Regions from separate parts of the Pectinatus sottacetonis genome, predicted to be linked through region 2. Evidence: riboswitches for the same ligand, from Rfam matches in the RefSeq annotation. Region 2 holds a riboswitch; the other holds the start of a gene.
The links. Region 2 has a riboswitch for ZMP and ZTP ahead of pflB (formate C-acetyltransferase). Riboswitches for the same ligand answer to the same signal wherever they lie in the genome.
Positions count from the first base shown of each region.

Region 1 (3,432 bases), 550 kb from region 2:
ATTTTGAAATCTCCTACAGGGGTGGGCGTATCCGGTTTACCAACGGCAACAGGATAAGCGGCAGTACAGGTATTATTATCGTAAATCCTTATCCAATGTGCGGGAATATTTACCAGTAGGTGAATAGAAGGCTTAGCCGGAGCTGGTTCAGGCAGCTTTTTTTCCGCGTTGGTGTAGGAATAATTGGTAAAAAACATTATAACAGTAGAAAAAATAATCAGTACATAACGCATCATAACATCTACTCTTTTCTTTTATTTGTTATAGACTTAATATAAAATATACCATATTTATCTTTTTATTCCAATTCCCTGCCGCTTGATGAGGGAAAGTTTATTTTCTGTTGAATTATTATTTATTGGGGATGATAGGACAGGCTGAATACAGGTTTAGCAATATATTAAAGTAGACAAGGACAGTTAAAAATATTATAATAAATGCAAGTTTTATGGTATAATATCCAATTAGAATACTTATATTACAGAGGTTTTACAATGCCGTAATTTAGGAGGCTGCTTGATGAAAAAAAGAGTAGATCCGGAGTTGTTTGATTTTCCGGTCGATAAAATTAAAAAGGGATTTTATAGTGATATTTATTTTTTGCGTACCCAGGAGATATTGGAACAGTCCAATATAAAGCCGCATGTTACAGTGCAGGTATTTCAACGTGATTATGCGATGCTTTGCGGAATAGACGAAGTTATTGCCTTGATAAGAAAATGTTCGCGCAATCCGCAGGGGTTAAAAATAAAGGCACTGCATGATGGGGATAAAATAGCTCCATGGGAAACGGTAATGACTATAGAAGGAAATCTGGCTGATTTTATTCATTTGGAGACAGTATATTTGGGAATTTTAGCAAGACGTACTAAAATAGCGACAAACTGTAGTCGGGCAGTAGAAGCAGCCAATGGTAAACCGGTATTATTTTTCCCATCACGTTTTGATGAATATACGGTGCAGGAAGGCGACGGATATGCTGCTAAAGTCGGTGGAATGAGTAATGTGTCTACGCCGGCGAATGCAATGTGCTGGGGCATAGAAGCTGCCGGAACTATTCCGCATGCGTTAATTGCAGCAATGGGCGGTGATTCACTAGCAGCAACGAGGGCTTTTGATAAATATATGGACCCTAAAATAAGCCGGATTGCATTAGTCGATTTTAATAATGATTGTGTTAATACTAGTCTGGCTATTGCCCGTGAACTTGGAGACCGGCTGGAAGGAGTACGTCTTGATACATCGGATAAGATGGTCGATGTTTCTCTTATCGGACAGATGGGGCATTTTAAGCCGACCGGGGTAAATGAGCAATTGGTAAGAAATGTCAGGACTGCGCTCGATAAAGAGGGTTTTAATCATGTGAAAATAATTGTATCAGGCGGGTTCAATCCTGAACGTATTCATTTGTTTGAAGAAAATAAAGTTCCGGTTGATGTTTATGCAGTCGGCAGCAATATTTTTGCTACTAATGTAGATTTTACTTCTGATGTTGTACTGCTTGATGGAAAACCATGTGCAAAAACAGGACGTCATTATATACCTAATGACCGACTTGAGGATGTAGAAATGTAGGCGTTAATTATGGTTGGGTTTGGAGATTTTATTATTCTTTGTCTTATTTGTGCGATGATAGCGTATACTTTTTGGGATGATCTTTTTACACAGCAATAGAATATGTAATGGTAAAGTGTTTGTTGACAAGATAGAAGTTGGTTGTTATAATAAACTCATATTAAAAAAGTGCAGATATAGTACAGGCCTGACGGATAATGTGGAATTGACCACATGGACTGTATTATAGTGATAAGCCGACCGTCTGGGCAGAGATATTGAGCCTGGACGGTCTTTTTGTTTTCCGGCAGACTTTTATCTCTTGAGTTTATTTTCTTATTTTAAAGGAGAGTGCAAAGTGAGAAATCGTTGGCTTATTGCCCTATCAGCAATTGGAATCCATATTTGTATTGGCAGTGTGTATGCGTGGAGTGTATTGACCAGACCGATCATGCAGCAAATGGGTTTTTCTCTTAAACAGACTACATGGACATTTTCTCTGGCAATTTTATTTTTAGGGTTGTCAGCGGGGTTTTTAGGTAGTTTTGTCGAAAAACTTGGACCGAAAAAAAGCGGTTTGGTTTCAATGGTATTTTTTGTACTGGGAATGTTTGGAACAGCACTGGCGCTGAAAATGCACAGCTTGTGGGCATTATATATGTTTTATGGTGTCATTGGCGGTGTAGGATTAGGAGTAGGATATATAACACCTGTTTCTACTTTGGTAAAATATTTTCCTGATAAACGTGGATTTGCCACGGGACTTGCTATTATGGGGTTTGGGTTTGCCAGTCTTATTGCTGGTCCACTTATGCAGTATTTGACGACATCATATGGACTTGTTGGCAATTTTTTGATTTTGGGCTGTGCATATATGGTTGTGATGACCGCATCAGCATTATATCTGAAACCACCCGTCAGCATTTCGGTGTCAGATGATAAGAATATTACGAGAATGAATAGGGGAATGACAGCACATGATGCTTTTAAGACATGGCAGTTTGCTGCATTGTGGTGGATATTTTTTGTAAATATAACTTGTGGTATAGGATTACTGGCAGTGGCGTCACCAATGGCACAGGATGTGGTCAAAATGACGCCGGCAGCGGCAGCTTCAATGGTTGGGATAATTGGGCTTTTAAATGGGTTTGGCCGGATTTTTTGGTCGACTATTTCTGATTATATAGGGCGTGGTTATACGTATGCTTTATTTTTCCTGATTGAAATAGGAGCTTTTTGGCAGCTGGCACAGGTAGACAGTGCAGCTGTTTTCCAGGGACTGATATTTCTGATAATAAGTTGTTATGGCGGGGGATTTTCCTGTATGCCGGCATATTTGAGTGATATATTTGGGACAAGGCAGCTTAGTGCTATTCATGGCAGGATATTGACGGCCTGGGGAATAGCTGGAGTTGTAGGGCCGGTGCTTGTTTCCTGGCTGCGTGAAACAACAAATAGTTATACACTGACATTATATTTCTTTTCGGGTTGTTTTGTTGTGAATTTTATTATCGCGCTGGTGTTGAAGCATCGAGGGAAAATAGCAGCAAAAACAGCGTCAATAAAAACAATATAATATATCGGCAGCATAATATAAAAATAAGTACTGTACCAGAAATAAATGGTATAGTACTTATTTTTTGTTTTGTTCACAGAAGTATTAAAAGAAAAAGTCACACCAGTAAATTTTTATTTCTGCCGGCAATGATTAGTAACCAAGACGTTTTTTTATTATATAGCCGATCGTGAGTATTAAAAGCCATACGGGAAGGATAATTACAGCTAAATGCATGCTGGGGATCTGCGTCATCATCACGATTATAAAAATGAAAAAGGCAATGCATAAATAATTATCATAAGGGTAGAAAAATGTTTTAA
Region 1 covers NZ_WIQK01000001.1:830,282-833,713, reverse strand. Annotated here, with positions in the region: gene I6760_RS03885 (L,D-transpeptidase) at 1-236, opposite strand, end outside; gene I6760_RS03880 (nicotinate phosphoribosyltransferase) at 520-1,575, shown strand; ZMP/ZTP riboswitch at 1,749-1,832, shown strand; gene I6760_RS03875 (L-lactate MFS transporter) at 1,913-3,130, shown strand; gene I6760_RS03870 (amino acid permease) at 3,263-3,432, opposite strand, start outside.
Region 1: it holds a riboswitch for ZMP and ZTP, as region 2 does, so the genes downstream of both, I6760_RS03875 (L-lactate MFS transporter) here and pflB (formate C-acetyltransferase) in region 2, are expected to answer to the same signal.

Region 2 (3,432 bases):
TAACCGGATACTCTTATTGTAAGCTGCGGATATTTTTCCGGGTGTTTCATAGCATCCTGAAGTACAGCGCGGTCAAGTACATTTACATTTATATGGTGTGCATCACATTTACTATATCCATCGAGTAATGCTGTAAGATTTTTTATACGTATTTCACTGGTCTTTCCCAAAGCACCGGGAACTATGGAAAATGTATAGGAAATACCATCACGGCAATCATCATAAGATATATTTGCTATCGATTTCATGGCTGCCAAAGCACCATTTTTATCACGTCCATGCATCGGATTAGCCCCTGGAGCCAATGGTTCTCCAAGTTTTCTGCCATCAGGCGTTGTACCAGTTTTCTTCCCATACATTACATTTGAAGTTATTGTCAATACTGAAAGAGTATGCTTTGCTCCGCGATATGCCGGATATTTTCTAAGATCAGTAATAAATTCATGGGTAATTTCTTTGGCAAAAACATCTACTCGTGGATCGTTATTGCCATATTTAGGGAAATCTCCTTCTATGGTGAAATCAACTGCCACACCAGCATCATTGCGGATAGGTTTTACTTTTGCATACTTTATCGCACTAAGTGAATCGACAGCAACAGATAATCCCGCTACACCAAAAGCCATAAGACGTTCGATTTTACTATCATGCAGAGCCATTTGTTCGGCTTCATAAGCATGCCTGTCATGCGAGTAATGAATGATATTCATTGTATTTACATAAAGACCTGCCAGCCATTCCAATACCTGGGAATATTTTTTTCTGACATCTTCATAATCAAGATATTCACCCTGTGGTAATGACATTTCCGGTGCAAGCTGTTTATTGGTTTTTTCATCCTTTCCTCCATTTATAGCTAATAATAAGGATTTAGCTAAATTTGCTCTTGCCCCAAAAAATTGCATCATTTTTCCCAGCTTCATTGCCGATACACAACAGGTAATGCCATAATCATCACCGTAAACCGGACGCATGACTTCATCATTTTCATATTGAACCGCACTTGTCTTTATTGAAACATCTGCTGCAAAACGCTTAAATTCTTCCGGCAGACGTGGTGACCAAAGTACCGTCATATTAGGTTCCGGAGCTGGCCCCAGATTAATAAGTGTATGCAGCATACGCATAGATGTCTTTGTGACCAGAGTACGCCCATCTTCTCCCATTCCGCCTATGGCTTCTGTAACCCATATAGGGTCACCTGCAAAAAGTTCATTATATTGCGGCGTACGCAGCATACGTACTAAACGAAGCTTTATAACAAACTGGTCTATAATTTCCTGCGCCTGGGATTCTGTCAATATTCCCCGCTTAAAATCACGTTCTATATAAATATCAATAAATGTTGATACCCGTCCAAGCGACATTGCCGCTCCATTCTGCTCTTTGACTGCTGCCAAATAGCCAAAATATATCCATTGTACTGCTTCCACTGCATTTTGAGCAGGACAACTTATATCAAAACCATAAGTTCTGGCCATTGCTTTCAATTCTTTCAATGCTGCTATCTGCTGCGCAATTTCATCTCTTGACCGAACTGTTTCTTCTAACATTTCACCCGCAAAAGAAATTATCCTATCATCTTCTTTTTGCTTGATCAAAGCATCTATCCCATAAAGGGCAATGCGCCTGTAATCCCCTATTATACGCCCACGACCATAAGCATCAGGCAGCCCTGTTAAAAGTCCTAATGAACGGGCTTTACGCATTTCAGGTGTATATAAGGAAAACACTACATCATTGTGTGTTTTTACATATTTAGAATAAATTTCTCTTATTTTGGGACTGAGTTCATAGCCATATTCTTCGCAGGCTTGTACCGCCATACGCAGTCCACCGTTAACTATAACACCGCGTTTTAACGGTTCATCCAACTGTAATCCAACAATAACCTCATTTTCTTTATCTATATAACCGGGAGCATGTGATGTAATTGATGATACTTTCTCTGTATCAACATCAAGCACTCCGTTTTTTGCCCGTTCTTGTTCTAAAAGTACTTTGCATTTATTCCATACTGTTTCAGTTCTTTTTGTTGTCCCTGCAAGAAATTCTGTACCATTTTCATATGGTGTATAATTTTTTTGAATAAAATTTCTTACATTAATTTCGCTCTGCCATCTGCCTTTTTTAAAATCAATCCAATAATCACTCATGATGTGTCCTCCCTAAAACAAATGTTTTTTCATCTTCGTCAAAAAATTTAGATCAATTATAGAAATACATTTTCAGGACAAACAAAAAGCCGCCTGAGCAAATGTACCTCTGCCCAGGCGGCCGACTTTAAGTGATACAGTCCCCTGTGGTAACCCACAATTCCGCCAGTTCCGTATCTACTGTTAGTTAAACTTTTCTACATCGATATTATAAATAAATATTTTTATAATGTCAACTGTTAATATTTATTCCCATAGTTAATTTACTCTTAACGGTTAATTGATTTTACCCTGTCACGGTAAGTATGCCTGACACCCCTTATTGCAACAGAATATGCCATAATATTTTCTTCCAAATCTTGTTACAGTTTATTTCTGCAAAAATTCTGCTGTTTTCTTAAAAGCATTTCGGCAGGCTGCTATTGTTCTTTCAATATCTTCCTCCGTATGCGCACCACTCACAAACAAAGTTTCAAATTGTGATGGAGCAAGATAAATATTCTGTTCAAGCATCGCTTTGAAATAAACCTTAAATGCTTCCTGATCTGATGCTGCCGAAGTATCATAATCATAAACTTCATTTTCATTAAAAAATATACCAAACATAGACCCCGCCTGATGTATCTGGATCTTTATACCTGCATTATGTGCAGCTTCCTGCATGCCCAGCAGTAATTTCTTTGTTTTCAATGTCAGCATACGACTGTAGTCAGGCTGACCAGCCTCTGGTTCCGCCGTAAGTATAGATAATGTAGCAATACCTGCTGTCATTGCCAGAGGATTGCCACTTAAGGTGCCTGCCTGATAAACCGGTCCAATCGGGGCAATCATGTCCATAATTTCTTTTTTTCCACCGTAAGCTGCTACTGGTAGTCCGCCACCAATTATCTTTCCCAGACATGTCATATCTGGTTTTATGCCATAAGCCGCCTGTGCTCCCCCCAGTGAAGCACGAAAACCACACATTACTTCGTCAAAGATCAAAACTGTTCCATGTTTTTCTGTAAGTTCCCGCAGTGTCCGCAAATATCCCTGTTTAGGTAAAACCAATCCCATATTTCCTGCCACAGGTTCAACAATAATGGCCGCAATTTCATCTCCCTGTTCTTCCATAACCTTCGTTATCGCCGCCGTATCATTGTAAGGGACTGTAACAGTATCTTTTGTTGTTCCCTTAGTGACACCAGGGCTGTCAGGCACACCAAAGGTAGCTGCACCCGAACCTGCTTTAACCAAAAGGCTGTCTGCATGTCCATGATAACAGCCGATAAATTTA
Region 2 covers NZ_WIQK01000001.1:1,382,282-1,385,713, reverse strand. Annotated here, with positions in the region: gene pflB (formate C-acetyltransferase) at 1-2,156, opposite strand, end outside; ZMP/ZTP riboswitch at 2,261-2,339, opposite strand; gene I6760_RS13130 (hypothetical protein) at 2,426-2,497, opposite strand; gene hemL (glutamate-1-semialdehyde 2,1-aminomutase) at 2,526-3,432, opposite strand, start outside.